DNA from 2 places in the Mesorhizobium sp. P3_B5 genome. Region 2 is predicted to be linked to the other one. Evidence: riboswitches for the same ligand, from Rfam matches in the RefSeq annotation. Region 2 holds a riboswitch; the other holds the start of a gene.
The links. A riboswitch is a leader RNA that binds a small molecule or an ion and turns the genes downstream of it on or off. The one in region 2 is predicted to bind S-adenosylmethionine.

Region 1 (7,342 bases), on a different contig from region 2:
GTAGCGTGGTGTCCTCTGAGCGACTTCGGTGGAGCGGAATCGACCGGTTTGACGGGCGCGTGTCCAGGAGATTGCTTGGCCAATGAGATCTCGGCGCGTCAAGCGGACGTATCGCAAGTTTGGGAGGCTGGCCGGCAGGTCCAGTCTCTTGGCGACTTGGGAGAATTGGCTTGCGAACAGTTTGACTGCGTAAATTCCCGAAGAAGACCGCCCGTCCGTCAATACACGCAAAAGCTGGGCGCGGGGGTCCCGAGGATAGCCCGGCAATTCCAGCACTCTGCGGCCACCAAACCATTCCAGAGGATGGCCAAGCCCGGCCGATGCCATCAATCCAGCAAGATGATTGCTGCCGCTGCGCGGTGAAGTACAGACCAGAATTCCCGCCTTTATGCCGGACAGGATGTCCTGCGGGATTTCAACGGGCGTTGGATGTCGAAAGAAGTCCATTGCGATCATGCTATCGCTTCAACAAAAACACCGCTTGCTGGCCGAAGAAATTCCAGAACCACCATGGCATCGACAGGCCGATCTTCTGGCCGTTGCCGTCGAGCGCCGTCGCTTTTTCGACCGTCGCGCCGAGTTCGTCGCACAGATTGACGAAGTCGCGGATGGTGCAGAAATGGATGTTGGGCGTGTCGTACCAGGAGTAGGGCAGGTCCTTGGTCACCGGCATGCGGCCATTGAGGAACAGCGACAGCCGCACCCGCCAATGGCCGAAATTGGGGAAGGAGACGATGGCGCGGTTGCCGATCCTGAGCAGCTCGTCGAGAACCAGCTTCGGGTTGCGGGTCGCCTGCAAGGTCTGCGACAGGACGACGAAATCAAAGCCCTTGTCGGGATAGAATTCGAGGTCCTTATCGGCGTCGCCCTGGATGACCGAGAGGCCGCGCGCCACGCATTCGTTGACGCCACGCTGCGACAGCTCCAGCCCGCGACCGTCGACCTGCTTGCTGTCCTGCAGCAATTCCAGCAGCAGCCCGTCGCCGGAGCCGACATCGAGCACCCGCGAGAGCGGCGGGATGAGATCGGCGACGACTTCGAGGTCGACGCGCTGGGCGCGGTTGACGCTCATGGCTTCGCCTTTTGCCTGGCGCATGATCCTGATCCGGAAAGTCTGCAACTTTCCGGGGTCATGCGCTGAGCCCCCTGGCGCGGGCGGCAGAACCGATGAAGCCGTTGATGGCAGCGAACAGTTCCGGTTCGTCGAGCAGGAAAGCGTCGTGGCCGCGGTCGGTGTCGATCTCGACGAAGGATACGGACGCGCCGGCGGCGTTCAGGGCGTGCACGATCGATCGGCTCTCCTCGGTCGGGAACAGCCAGTCGCTGGTGAAGGACACCAGGCAGAAGCGGGTTTTGGTGCCGGCAAAGGCATCGGCCAGCCGTCCGCCATGGTCGGCGGCGAGATCGAAATAGTCCATCGAACGGGTCATGTAGAGATAGGAATTGGCGTCGAAGCGGTCGACGAAGGTCATGCCCTGGTGGCGCAGATAGCTCTCGATCTGGAAGTCGGCATCGAAACCGAAGGTCAGTGCTTCACGGTCCTGCAGATTGCGGCCGAACTTCCGGTGAAGTGCTGCCTCCGACAGATAGGTGATGTGGGCGGCCATGCGCGCCACCGCCAGCCCCTTTTCCGGGCGCGCGCCAAAGTCGAAATATTTGCCGCCATGCCAGTCCGGATCGGCCATCACCGCTTGCCGGCCGACCTCGTGGAAGGCGATGTTCTGCGAGGAATGGCGGGCGCCGGTGGCGATCGGAAGCGCCGAGAAAACGCGTTCCGGATAGCTCGATGCCCATTCCAGCACCTGCATGCCGCCCATCGAGCCGCCGAGCACCGAAAACAGCTTTTCGATGCCGAAATGGTCGACCAGCATCAATTGCGCGCGCACCATGTCGCGAATGGTGATGATCGGCAGGTCGAGCCCATAGGGCTTGCCGGTGGCGGGATTGGTCGAGGCGGGGCCGGTGGAACCGAGGCAGCCGCCGATGACGTTGGAGCAGATGACGAAGAAGCGGTTGGTGTCGATGATCTTGCCCGGGCCGATCAGCACTTCCCACCAGCCGGGCTTGCCGGTCACCGGATTGGTGTTGGCGACATGCTGGTCGCCTGTCAGCGCGTGGCAGACAAGGATGGCGTTGGAGCGCGCGTCGTTGAGCGTGCCGTAGGTCTGGTAGGCGATCTGGAACGGCGACAGCAGCGTGCCAGCGTCGAGCTTGAGCGGCTTGTCGGCGCCGAAACGCAACACCGGGCTCGACGGTGCGTCGGCCTCGTTGTTGGTTTTTCCAGCGCGCAGAGCGGCCATCACATCTCTCTTACATCGGTCGTCCGGCCGGTCGCGGACAACAAAAAACCGGCATTGCCGTCGCAAAGCCGGTTACAGGATGCAAACGGCCCTTTAGCAAGTTGTTTAACGTGGCTGCAAGCCGACCGGCCAAATCACCACGGAACTGTTGCGCCCTTCTAGAACTCGCGCGGCCCGCCGTCAACGGCCAGCCGTCCGCGCCACTGCCACCTCTCGACATTCCGGGCCACGGCTTGTATTTCCGCTGCGGCTTGCCGGCGGAAGTGTTCTCGCCAGCCGAAATATTCTCGACGGATATTGCGAAGATGAACCAGAGACCGGATCAGGCACGTCCAACCCCGCGCGCGGGCATCATGGACATCGAAGCCTATGTACCGGGCAAAAGCACGGCGCCCGCCGGTGTCGCCAAGGTCCACAAGCTGTCGTCGAACGAGAACCCGCTCGGGCCGTCGCCAAAGGCGATAGAGGCGGCGCGGGAGATTGCCGGAAAGCTCGATATCTATCCCGACGGCACCGCCAGGCGCCTGCGCGAGGCGATCGCCGAAGTGCATGGCCTCAACCCGGCCAACATCATCTGTTCCAACGGTTCCGACGAGATCCTCGGCCTGCTGGCGCAGACCTATCTGGCGCCCGGCGATGAAGCCGTGATCACCGAACACGCCTTCATGGTCTACAAGATCTACATCCAGTCAGCCGGCGCCGTCCCGGTTGTGGTCAAGGAAACCGATGACCGCGCTGACATCGACGCGATTCTTGCCGCGGTGACGGCGCGCACAAAGATCGTTTTCCTCGCCAATCCCAACAACCCGACCGGCACCTATGTGCCGTTCCAGGAAGTGCGCCGCCTGCATGCCGGCCTGCCCAAGCATGTGCTGCTGGTGCTGGACGCGGCTTATGCGGAGTATGTCCGCCGCAACGATTATGAAGCCGGCATCGAATTGGTGGGCAGCGCCGAGAACGTGGTGATGACCCGAACCTTCTCCAAGATCGGCCTTGGCGGTGCCAGGATCGGCTGGATGTACGCGCCGATGCACATTGTCGACGCGATCAACCGCATACGCGGTCCCTTCAACGTCAACGCCACGGCGATCGAGGCCGGCATTGCCGCGATCCGCGACCGCGACCACGTCCAACGCAGCGTGGTGCACAACGAGACCTGGTTGGCCTGGCTGACCGGGGAATTGACCCGGCTTGGGCTGCGGGTGACGCCGAGCGTCGGCAATTTCGTCCTCATCCATTTTCCCGAGGACAAGGCCCATTCGGCGGCGGCCGCGGACGACTATCTGACCGCGAGCGGCTATATTCTGCGGCGCGTTTCCGGCTATGGCTTTCCCAACGCGCTGCGCATGTCCGTCGGCACCGAAGAGGCCAATCGCGGCGTCATTGCCGCCCTTTCGACGTTTCTGAAAAGTTAGAAAAAATGACCTCACCGATGTTCGAAAAGATCGCGCTGGTCGGCATCGGGCTGATCGGCTCGTCGCTGGCCCGTGTCATTCGCCGCGAAGGCCTGGCCCGTCACGTTTCCATCTCGACCCGCAGCGCCGCGACGCTGGCGCGGGCGCAGGAGCTTGGTCTTGGCGATTCCTACAGCACGGAGACGGCCGAAACGGTCCGCGATGCCGACCTGGTCATCGTCTCCGTGCCTGTCGGCTCTTCCGGCGCGGTGGCGGAAGAAATTGCGCCGGCGCTGAAGCCCGGCGCCATCCTCACCGATGTCGGTTCGACCAAGGCATCCGTCATCGCGCAGATGCAGCCGCATGTGCCTGCCGGCGTGCATTTCATTCCCGGCCATCCGCTGGCCGGTACCGAAAAGTCGGGACCGGATGCCGGCTTCGCCGATCTGTTCGAGAACCGCTGGTGCATTTTCACGCCGCTGCCCGACACCGATCCGGTGGCTCTGGAAAAGCTATCGGAATTCTGGCGGCGCTGCGGCTCCAACATCGACACGATGGACCCGCAGCATCACGACATGACGCTGGCCATCGTCTCGCACCTGCCGCACATCATCGCCTATAATATCGTTGGCACCGCGGATGATCTGCAGTCGGTGACCAAGTCCGAAGTCATCAAATATTCAGCCTCGGGCTTTCGCGATTTCACCCGTCTCGCCGCCTCCGACCCGACCATGTGGCGCGACGTCTGCCTGCACAACAAGGACGCCATCCTTGAAATGCTGGCGCGGTTCTCGGAGGATCTCGCTTCGCTGCAGCGGGCGATCCGCTGGGGCGACGGCGACAAACTGTTCGACCTGTTTACCCGCACCCGCGCCGTGCGCCGCTCGATCATCGAGGCCGGCCAGGACATCGATGTGCCGGACTTTGGTCGCCAGGCGGTCGAGCACCCCAAAGGGAGCTGATATTCAGGTGAGGCCGGCCTGCAAATGGCTGATACCTGCGCTTCCGGTGCTCACGTACCCAAAAGTACGCTCCGCTCCGCTTCTCGGCATCAACCATTTTCGACTCGGCCTGACCTGAATCTCAGCTCCCTTTGCCTTGTCCGGATGTCGGTCACGTCGCCGCCATCATCGCCAGCGTCTCGGCCCTGTCGGGCGCGCCGAGCCTGCCGCCGAAGCGCAGGCATTTGAGCGCGGCGGCGGCGCTGGCAAAGCGTAGGGCCTGTTCGATCGGCATGGCTTCCGCCAGCCCGACGGCAAAGGCGCCGTGAAACACGTCACCCGCGGCCAGCGTATCCACCGCTTTGATGCTCGGCGCCGCGATATGGCACACAGTGCCGGCCGCGCGGTCGAACCACCAGGTTCCCGTAGCGCCGCCGGTCACCGCGACAAAGGCATCGCTGCGCCGCGCCAGCTCGGCGCAGGCGGTTTCCGGGTCCAGCGCCTTGCCGCACAGAGTGCGCGCCGCCGGCTCCGAGGCAACGATGTGCGATGCCAGCGGCAACAGGAGTTCCAGCACGTCGAGCGGCGCTGTGTCGGCGTCCAGTATGGCCGGACGGTCGATGGCGCGCGCTGCCGCCAGCGCAAGGGCTGCCGCCCCCGGCCAGCGCACATCGACCAGCACGGCGTCGAATGCGGCGAGGTCGGCGACGGGCAGCGCCTCAGGATCGGCCTGCGCTTTTCGGTCGTAGAAAGGCACGATGATGCGTTCGCCCTGCGCGTCGACCAGGATGGCCGACAACGCCGACCGCGCGCCGGCAACGCGCCGGACAAAACGGCAATCGACGCTCTCGGCTTCGATCCCGGCGATCAGCTGATCACCGACGCTATCGTCGCCGGCGCTGGCCCACAGCGATACCTCGGCACCGAGGCGGCGTGCGGCGCAGGCCGCGCTCGACGCCATGCCTGCGGCGATCTGGACACCGTCGGAGGCGATGAACTTGCCCTGATGCACGGGCAGCGTATCGACGCGAAGGATGGTGTCGAGCGTCAGCGCGCCAACGCTCAGGAGCTTCACAGGTCTTTTCATAGGACTTTGCTATTCGACCGGCTTGATCTTGCCCAGCGGGATAAAGCCGAACGAAGCCTTGCCCTTGACCACCTTGAGCGGCATCGACGGTTCGTTGCCGAGCAAAGCGAGTGCGGCAAAACCCTGTTCGATCTGGCTCTTCTGCTCGGGAATGGCGGTGGCGAGGATTGCCGCCACGGCTTTCGGGTCCTTCAGCCTGATCGTCAGGTCGGCGTTGACAAGGCCTTCGGCATCGACCGACACCGGTCCGGAAACCGTGATGCGCGCCGTGCCCGACGACAGATCGAGCTTGCGGATGTCGACCGCCTGGCCGCGCAGGCTTTTTGCCTCGGTCTTCATCAGCGCCACGCCGTTCTTCAGCGTCGCGTCGCCGCTGCCGTCGAGCGCCGGCAGCACACGCCCGCCGATCGCGCCGGCATCGATCTCAAGGTCGGTGAAGCTTCCGACATAACCAATGTCCTGGCCATCGGACTGCAGCTCTCCCGCCGCGGTCCCCGCGCTGAACAACGAAACCGGGTCGGTATCGTCGGCCGGGTCGGTCTGGCCGGACAGGCCCTCGGCCTGCAGCGATACGCGCTGCGGCAGCGGATACCATAGTTTGACGTTGGCCTGCAGGTTGTCCCAGTCGATCCACAGCGGCATCATGCCCGGTACGGAGGTTCTGAGCGGACCGCGCAGATTGGCAAACGGTGACAAGGGTTGGACGATCTGGGCAATGGCATTGAAACTGCCGGCCGACGCCGCGATGTTCTTGGCATCATCCTCGTAGGCAAGGTTGTCGCAGGAAATGACAAAGCTCAACGGGTAGCCACTGACCTGGAGATTGGCGCAATCAGCTTCGACGCCATTCTTGTTGAGTGTGGCAACGGCCTTGTCGGCCTCGGTTCTTACCTGGTCAGCCAGATAGAACCAGCCGCCGCTATAGATGGCAAACAACACAACGATGAACGCCACAAGCCAGAACAGGCCGCGGCGGGACTTTGGTTGGCGTTCGTCACTTGACGTCATGCTTTGGCTCTCATTAACGCATGGGTATTGTGGACGGACTTTCGATTCCGACACCAACAGGTAGACAGAGACGAATAGGTAGACGGGGACGGGCGGAAAAACACCGATTCCCTGCGGTGTTGGCATTCTTTTGCAATCAGGCGCGGCGATATGGGCGATTTTTGGGTGTTTGGCTACGGTTCGCTGATCTGGCGGCCGGGGTTCGCGCATGTCGAGACACGGCGCGCGCGCCTGCACGGCTACCGCCGCTCGCTCTGCGTCTATTCCTTCGTGCATCGTGGAACGCGCGAGCGGCCGGGGCTGGTGCTCGGCCTCGACCATGGCGGCTCCTGCATCGGCCTGGCGTTTCGCGTGCCCGGCAATCTGCGTGACGAGGTCATCACCTATCTGCGCGAGCGCGAGCTGGTCACCGATGTCTATCTCGAGCGCACGCTCAAGATTCGCCTCGACGGTGGCGGCACTGTCGAGGCGGTCGCCTACATCGTCGACCGCCAGCATGAGCAATATGCCGGCGCGCTCGACGCGGCGCATGCGGCGGCCGTGGTGCGCGGCGCCGTCGGCCAGTCCGGCAACAATGAGGATTATGTGCTGAGCACGCTCGAACACCTCGAG
Region 2 (7,342 bases):
GCGACCTGCCGTCCGACATCCGAGGCGCCTCGCGCATCGTTCGCGACGGCAAGGTGCTTTGGGAAAAGCCGTTCCTGTCGGGCGAGGCGAACATGTCGCACACCATCGCCAATCTCGAACATCACCATTTCAAATATTCGGCCTTCCGCCAGCCGGGCGACGTGCATGTGCACATGTTCGGCACGGCGACGCTTTCGTTTGCCGACGGTATCAGGACCGAGGCCGGCGACACGTTCGAAATCGAAGCCAAGGATTTCGGCCTGCCGCTGCGCAACCCGCTCGAAATCGAGCAGCCGGTGAAGGTGGCGGTGAAGGCGTTGTGACAGCGTAATCTCCCCCCTCGTGGGGGAGATGGCCGGCAGGCCAGAGGGGGGCGCTGTCCCTCCAACGTCTCAATCGAATAACTTCGCCTTCAACTGTTCTCGGCTGGCCAAATGGTGCAAGGTCGGCGATCCTTCGCGCCCCCCTCTGCCCTGCCGGGCATCTCCCCCACGAGGGGGGAGATTGGCAGCTGCAACCTCAATAAATATCGAAGTCGAAATACTTTGCCTGGATCTTCTTGTAGGTGCCGTCGGCGACGATGGCGTCGATGGCGGCGTTGAGCTTGTCGCGAAGCTCTGTGTCTTCCAGGCGAACCGCGATGCCGGCCTGCGTCTCGGTGCCCTTGATGTCGCCGATCATCTTGCAGCAGCCGTTGCTCGCCTTCTTCATCCAGTCGACCAGCACGAACTTGTCCGAGATGACGGCATCGAGGCGGCCGTTGGTCAGATCGGTGATCGCTTCTTCCTGGGTCGGATAGAGCTTGGCCTCGGCGCCGGCCTTGCCATAGACGTCCTGGGCATAATCGGCCTGGGTGGTCGACGCTTGGGCGCCCACCGTCTTGCCGGCAAGTGCCGCCGCTTCAGTCGAGGTGAGCTCGCTGTCCTTCAGGGCCACCATGGCAAGCGGCGTGGTGTAATATTTGTTGGTGAAGGCGACCTGTTTCTTGCGTTCCTCGGTGATGCTCATCGAGGCGATGATGGCGTCGAACTTCTTGGCCTGGAGGGCAGGAATGATGCCGTCCCAGTCCTGCGTGACGATCTCGCACTCGACCTTCATCTGCGCGCAAAGCGCATCGGCGATGTCGATGTCGAAGCCGACGACCTTGCCGTCCGGCGTGATGGTGTTGAACGGCGGATAGGCACCCTCGGTGCCGATCTTCAGTTTCTCCGCGGCCTGTGCCGAAAAGGAGCCGGCAGCAATGACCAACATGGCGGCGCTTGCCGCCGATAGGATCCATCTCGAAATCCGCATTCTTGTTCCCCTTGCAGTTAAGTCATCATGACGGTCGGCACAGCCAAGCATGGCGCTCCGGGTCAGGCAAGGTCTCACGGTGACAAGGAAGATCAGCGCGCGGCGCGGAAATGCTTGGACAGCTTCAGGCCTTGCGCCTGGTAGTTGGAGCCGAGATCGGTGCCGTAGAGCGCCTGCGGCCGCTTCAGCATGTGCTCGTAGACCAGCCGCCCGACGATCTGGCCATGGTCGAGGATAAACGGCACTTCGTGGCTGCGCACTTCGAGCACCGCCCGGCTGCCGGTGCCGCCTGATGCCGAATGGCCAAAACCCGGATCGAAGAAGCCGGCATAGTGAACGCGGAATTCGCCGACCAGCGGATCGAAGGGCGTCATCTCGGCGGCGTAGAGCGGCGGCACATGCACCGCCTCGCGCGACACCAGTATGTAAAACTCGTCGGGATCGAGCACCAGTTCGCCAGCGCCGCGCTTATAGAGCGGCTCCCAGAAGTCGACGACATCCTGGGCGGCACGCTTGTCGACATCGACAAGGCCTGTGTGATGCTTGCCGCGATAGCCGACCAGCCCATCCTTGTCGCCGTCGAGATCGATCGACAGCGCGATGCCGCCGCCGGAAATGTTGGGCGGCTCGGTGGCCACCAGCATCTCGGCGCGGTGGAGTTCGCTCAGTTCTGCCTCCGACAAGAGCGCATTGCCGGTGCGGAAGCGGATCTGCGACAGCCGCGAGCCGGTGCGCACGACGATCGGGAAGGTGCGCGGGCTGACCTCCAGGTAGAGCGGACCGTCATAGCCGGCGGCGATCTTGTCGAACTCGTGGCCGCGATCGGTCATCACCCGGGTGAAGATGTCGAGCCGTCCGGTCGAACTCTTCGGGTTGGCCGATGCGGAAATGTCGGCAGGCAGCGCCAGGCCTTCGAGCAGCGGCACGATGTAGACGCAGCCGGTTTCAAGCACCGCGCCTTCGGCGAGATCGATTTCGTGCAGTTTCAGCCGATCGAGCTTTTCGGCGACCTTGTGGCCCGGCCCGGGCAAAAAGGAAGCGCGCACCCGCCACGCTTTGGCGCCGAGCCTGAGATCGAGGCTGGCCGGCTGGATCTGGTCGGCATCGAGCGCACGCGGCGACTTCAGCGCGCCCGACTGGAACAACGCGGAAATATCCTGATCGGGAAGAATGCCGGTCTGCCGCAAAGCTGGCTCCGCTTGAAGGCCGCGACTCTTTTTTTGTCGCAGGTTCTTGCCGCAAAACCGTGTAACACTTTTGCGGAACCTGCTTGGTACAAACCTCTTAATCAAGCCGGGAATTGACGCAAGCGCGGTGCAGGTCTAAAGGGTCGTTATCCCGTGGTGATTTGGCCGGTCGGCTTGCAGCCACGTTAAACAAGTCGCTAAAGGACCGTCGGGCCGCAAGGCCGTATGGACCGGTTGCGACTTTCGCGGCCGGTTTTTTTGTGTCTGGAACAAAAGCGATGAGCACCAAGAAGCGTAACTGGAAGCCTCAGACAGCACTCGTGCATGCAGGGACCTTGCGTTCCCAATTCGGCGAAACGTCGGAGGCGATGTACCTCACCCAGGGCTATGTCTATGAGACGGCGCAGGCAGCCGAAGCGCGCTTCAAGGGCGAAGAGCCGGGTTTCATCTATTCGCGCTACGCCAATCCGACCGTCGACATGTTCGAAAAGCGCATGTGCGCGCTTGAAGGCGCGGAAGACGCGCGCGCCACCGCGTCCGGCATGGCGGCGGTGACCGCAGCCCTTCTGTGCAGCGCCAAGGCCGGCGACCACATCGTGGCGGCGCGCGCGCTGTTCGGTTCCTGCCGCTGGGTGATCGAGACGCTGGCGCCGAAATACGGCATCGAGGCAACGCTGGTCGACGGCACCGACATCGCCAATTGGGAAAAGGCGGTGAGGCCGAACACACAACTGTTCTTCCTGGAAAGCCCGACCAACCCGACACTGGAAGTGATCGACATCGCCGCAGTTGCTGCGCTCGCCAATTCGATCGGCGCGCGGCTGATCGTCGACAACGTCTTTGCCACCCCCTTGCAGCAGAAGCCTTTGCAGCTCGGCGCCCACATCGTCGTCTATTCGGCGACCAAGCATATTGACGGCCAGGGACGCTGTCTCGGCGGCGTCATCCTGTCGGACAAGAAGTGGATCGACGAGAACCTGCACGACTATTTCCGCCACACCGGCCCCAGCCTGTCGCCGTTCAACGCCTGGACGCTGCTGAAGGGCCTGGAGACGCTGCCACTGCGCGTGCGCCAGCAGACCGAAAGCGCCGGCAAGATCGCCGATTTCCTGGCCGGGCGGCCGGAAATCGCCCGCGTCATCTATCCGGGCCGCGCCGACCACCCGCAGGCGGCGGTCGTCAAGAAGCAGATGTCGGGTGGCTCGACGCTGATCTGCCTCGACGTCAAGGGCGGCAAGCAGGCGGCCTTCGCCTTGCAGAACGCGCTCGACATCGTGCTGATCTCCAACAATCTCGGCGATGCCAAGAGCCTGATCACCCATCCGGCGACGACGACTCACAAGAATCTGAGCGACGAGGCGCGCGCCGAACTCGGCATCGGGCCGGGAACGCTGAGGCTCTCCGTCGGCCTCGAGGATGCGGACGATCTGCTCGCAGATATCGAGCAGGCGCTGAAGTCGGCAAAATAGGCTTCGCCCGATACGACAAGGCGCGGGCGCTCAGGCGCCCGACGGCGTCTCTTCCAGTTCGGCTGCCTTGGTGCCGATGGTCATCGCGTTGCCGCGCCAGTCGACGGCGCCGCCGAGCCAGCCGCGCACCCAGAGGGCGGGCAGCATCACGTCGCGCGCCATCAGCGCCGGGATCATGCGCGGCGACAGGTACCAGCCCTTGCCCCAGGCCAGGGCGCATTCCGGCAGGTAGGCGAGTGCGAGCACGGCGAGCGCGGTTGCCGGCAGGCTGAAGCCGGCGCCCGCCGCCGCCAACAGCGCCAGCACCAGTGGCACCGCCACGCCAGTGAATATCTCGGGCGCGAAGAACAGCGGGAAGGTGACGCGGCGCAAGCGCGCCCAACGCGCCTGGCGCGACCAGATTTCGTCGAAACTACGTTGGCCAAGCGGCTGCTCGAAGGGCGAGGCGACAAGATTGACGCGCAGCCCGAGCCCATTGACCAGCTTGGTCGCGGCGGCGTCCTCGGCGATCTCGGCGGCCAGTGCGCGGATGCCGCCATTGGCATCGAGCATCGGCTTGTTCCACAGCATGCTCTTGCCCTGGGCAAAGCCGAGGCCAAGCGCGTCGCCGGTATATTGCCAGCGCGCCTGCAGCGTGTTGAGGAACGCGCATTCGACCTCCGCCCAGAACCCGGCCGGCCGCGAGCCGATCGGCGTCGAGCAGACGAGGCCGGTGTCGTCGCGCCATGCCGCCAGCAGATGCTGGACATAGTCCATGGGCATCAGCACGTTGGAATCTGCAAGGATGACCCATTGGTGGCGGGCCGCTTCCCAACCCTTGACGCAATTGTTGAGCTTCGGATTGCCGCTGATGCGGTCATCGCCAAACAGCAGCCGGGCCGGTATCTCGGGAACCCGGGCAATCGTCCTGTTTATCATCTTGACCACCGGATCGTCGGCGTGGGCGACGCAGAAGAGCAGCTCATAGCGCGGCCAGTCGAGCGAGAAGGCGCGTGCCAGGGTCTCCTCGGTAAATGGCTCGACGCCACGCGCCGGGACCACGATCGACACCCCCGGCGCCTTGCCGGCGGGCGGCGCGATGGAGCGCCGCCGTCTCAGCATGAATGAAGCGAGCAGGATGCCGGCGAGATTTGAAAGAAGCAGGGCTATCGAAAGCAGGGCTGCGGCTATGACTGTCAGTTCCATCGAGATCTGGTCACTCCGGGAAAAGCCGGCCGCAAATAGCCATTTTTGAACGGTTCGACAGAGCGCTTGAGTCGCCCGGCACAGTCCGGACACACCATCATTGTCATGTGTCACTTAAATGACATTGTTTGTCGGCACCTGCGCTTGAGGTCGTTGACCGGGCCGGGGAGAGCGCCGACAGTTCCGCTCACATTGCCTTGGAGTAGCCCATGTACCGCGCCGTTACGCGCAACATCGAAGTGCAGGTCAGGCCGTTCTATCTGGAGGATCGCTCGGATCCCTCCGAGAACCGCTATGTCTGGGGCTATCAGATAACCATCGACAACCAGTCGGACGATTTCGTGCAGCTTTTGTCGCGCTATTGGCACATCACCGACGGCACCGGCCGGGTCGAGGAAGTGCGCGGTGCCGGCGTTGTCGGCGACCAGCCCGAACTCAACCCCGGCGACAGCTATCAATACACGTCCGGCTGCCCGCTCTCGACGCCGTCCGGCATCATGGTCGGCCACTACACCATGCGCAACAAGCGGGGCGAGACGTTCGACATCGCCATCCCGGCGTTTTCGCTGGATCTGCCAGGGACACGGCGGACGGTGAACTAGCGTCTTTCTCCCCGTCTCAATACGGGGAGAAATGCCCGGCAGGGCAATGAGGGGCGGCGCCGGTCCCTGAGATTATCTTCCATGTACAAGCGCGTCTGAGTGTATTGCCGCTGCCATTTGCCGACGGTCGCGCTGCCCCTCATCCGCCCTTCGGGCACCTTCTCCCCGTAGAACGGGGAGAAGGAAGAGAGGTTACTGAGCCGCAAACTCCGCCGGATCGAAGTCATACTGCTTCGAGCAGAACTCGCAGGCGACGTGGATGCCACCGTCCTCGGTGCTGTCCTTGATCTCCTGCGCCGAAAAGCCCTCGAGGATGCCGCGGATCTTGTCCCTGGAGCATGAGCACTGGTCGGCGACTGGAACGCCGCCGAAGACGCGCACGCCGTGCTCATGGAACAGCCGGTAGAGCAGCCGCTCGGCGCCGATCGTCGGGTCGATCAGTTCGGTCGGCTCGATGGTGCCGAGCAGCGCCACCAGTTCCTGCCAGGAATTGTCGGCCGGTTCATGCGTCACGTCGCGCGGATCGCCGTCGCCGCCCGAAATGTCAGGCACGCGCATGCGTTCGGGCGATTGCGGCAGGAACTGCGCCAGGATGCCACCGGCGCGCCACTGCTCACGGGCGCCACGAGGACCTGGCGTCAGCAGCTTGGCCACCGACAGCCTGAGATCGGTCGGGATCTGCTCCGACTGGCGGAAATAGGTGCGTGCCGCATCTTCCAGCGTTTCGCCGTCGAGCTGGACGATGCCCTGGTAGCGCTGCGTGTGGGCGCCCTGGTCGATGGTCAGCGCCAAAACGCCGCTGCCGAGCAACGTCTGCTGCGACGTTTCGCCGGTAGCGATCAAGGCTTCCAGCCGGTCGGCATCGAAGCGCGCATAGGCCCGCAAGGCCGATGGCGTGGAGAAATCCGCGACCAGCATGTCGACCGGCCCGTCGGTGCGGGTCTGCAGGATAAACTTGCCCTCGAACTTGAGCGAGGTGCCAAGCAACACCGTCAGCACACAGGCTTCCGCCAGCAGCCGGGCGACCGGCTCGGGATAGTCGTGGCGGCTGAGGATGGCGTCGAGCATCGGCCCGAGCTGGACCGTGCGGCCGCGCACGTCGAGCGGGCCGACCTCGAAGGGCACGACGTGATCGTCGCCGGCATAGCCGAATTCGCCGAGTTTGAGGTGATGTTCAGTCACTTGATGCGTTTCCAACATGACAAAGCTCCAGGGCGCGGCCATGCCGCCCCCTGGGGTGCATGCGTCCAAACGCGCTTGATTTGCGTGATGCGGCGCAGATAGGCATCGCGCCGCCCCAGATCAAGCGCCCAGACACATCAAGCGCCCAAGCACCAGGCGAGCACGGCCTTCTGGGCGTGAAGCCGGTTCTCGGCCTCGTCGAAGACCACCGAATGCGGTCCGTCGATGACCTCGTCGGTCACCTCCTCGCCGCGATGCGCCGGCAAGCAGTGCATGAACAGGGCGTCCGGCTTGGCCTTCGCCATCAGGGCTGCATTGACCTGATAGGGCGAGAACACATTGTGACCGCGGGCGCGATGTTCCTGACCCATCGACACCCAGCAGTCGGTGACGATGCAATCGGCCTCATGCACGGCTTCCTCGG

Region 1: linked by a shared signal. The riboswitch ahead of metX (homoserine O-acetyltransferase MetX) and the one ahead of AC1DVW_RS08575 (O-succinylhomoserine sulfhydrylase) in region 2 are both predicted to bind S-adenosylmethionine.

Annotation. Positions count from the first base shown of each region.
Region 1 covers NZ_JBFUGR010000007.1:200,587-207,928, forward strand. The annotation lists gene AC1DVW_RS19715 (Stf0 family sulfotransferase) at 1-456, opposite strand, end outside; gene metW (methionine biosynthesis protein MetW) at 458-1,072, opposite strand; gene metX (homoserine O-acetyltransferase MetX) at 1,131-2,300, opposite strand; SAM riboswitch at 2,374-2,451, opposite strand; gene hisC (histidinol-phosphate transaminase) at 2,606-3,715, shown strand; gene AC1DVW_RS19735 (prephenate/arogenate dehydrogenase family protein) at 3,721-4,656, shown strand; gene AC1DVW_RS19740 (PfkB family carbohydrate kinase) at 4,808-5,722, opposite strand; gene AC1DVW_RS19745 (DUF2125 domain-containing protein) at 5,732-6,730, opposite strand; gene AC1DVW_RS19750 (gamma-glutamylcyclotransferase) at 6,881-7,342, shown strand, end outside.
Region 2 covers NZ_JBFUGR010000002.1:760,614-767,955, reverse strand. The annotation lists gene araD1 (AraD1 family protein) at 1-323, shown strand, start outside; gene AC1DVW_RS08585 (ABC transporter substrate-binding protein) at 520-1,293, opposite strand; gene AC1DVW_RS08580 (2'-deoxycytidine 5'-triphosphate deaminase) at 1,386-2,480, opposite strand; SAM riboswitch at 2,624-2,701, shown strand; gene AC1DVW_RS08575 (O-succinylhomoserine sulfhydrylase) at 2,759-3,949, shown strand; gene AC1DVW_RS08570 (ceramide glucosyltransferase) at 3,980-5,134, opposite strand; gene apaG (Co2+/Mg2+ efflux protein ApaG) at 5,344-5,736, shown strand; gene AC1DVW_RS08560 (Hsp33 family molecular chaperone) at 5,929-6,960, opposite strand; gene argF (ornithine carbamoyltransferase) at 7,056-7,342, opposite strand, start outside.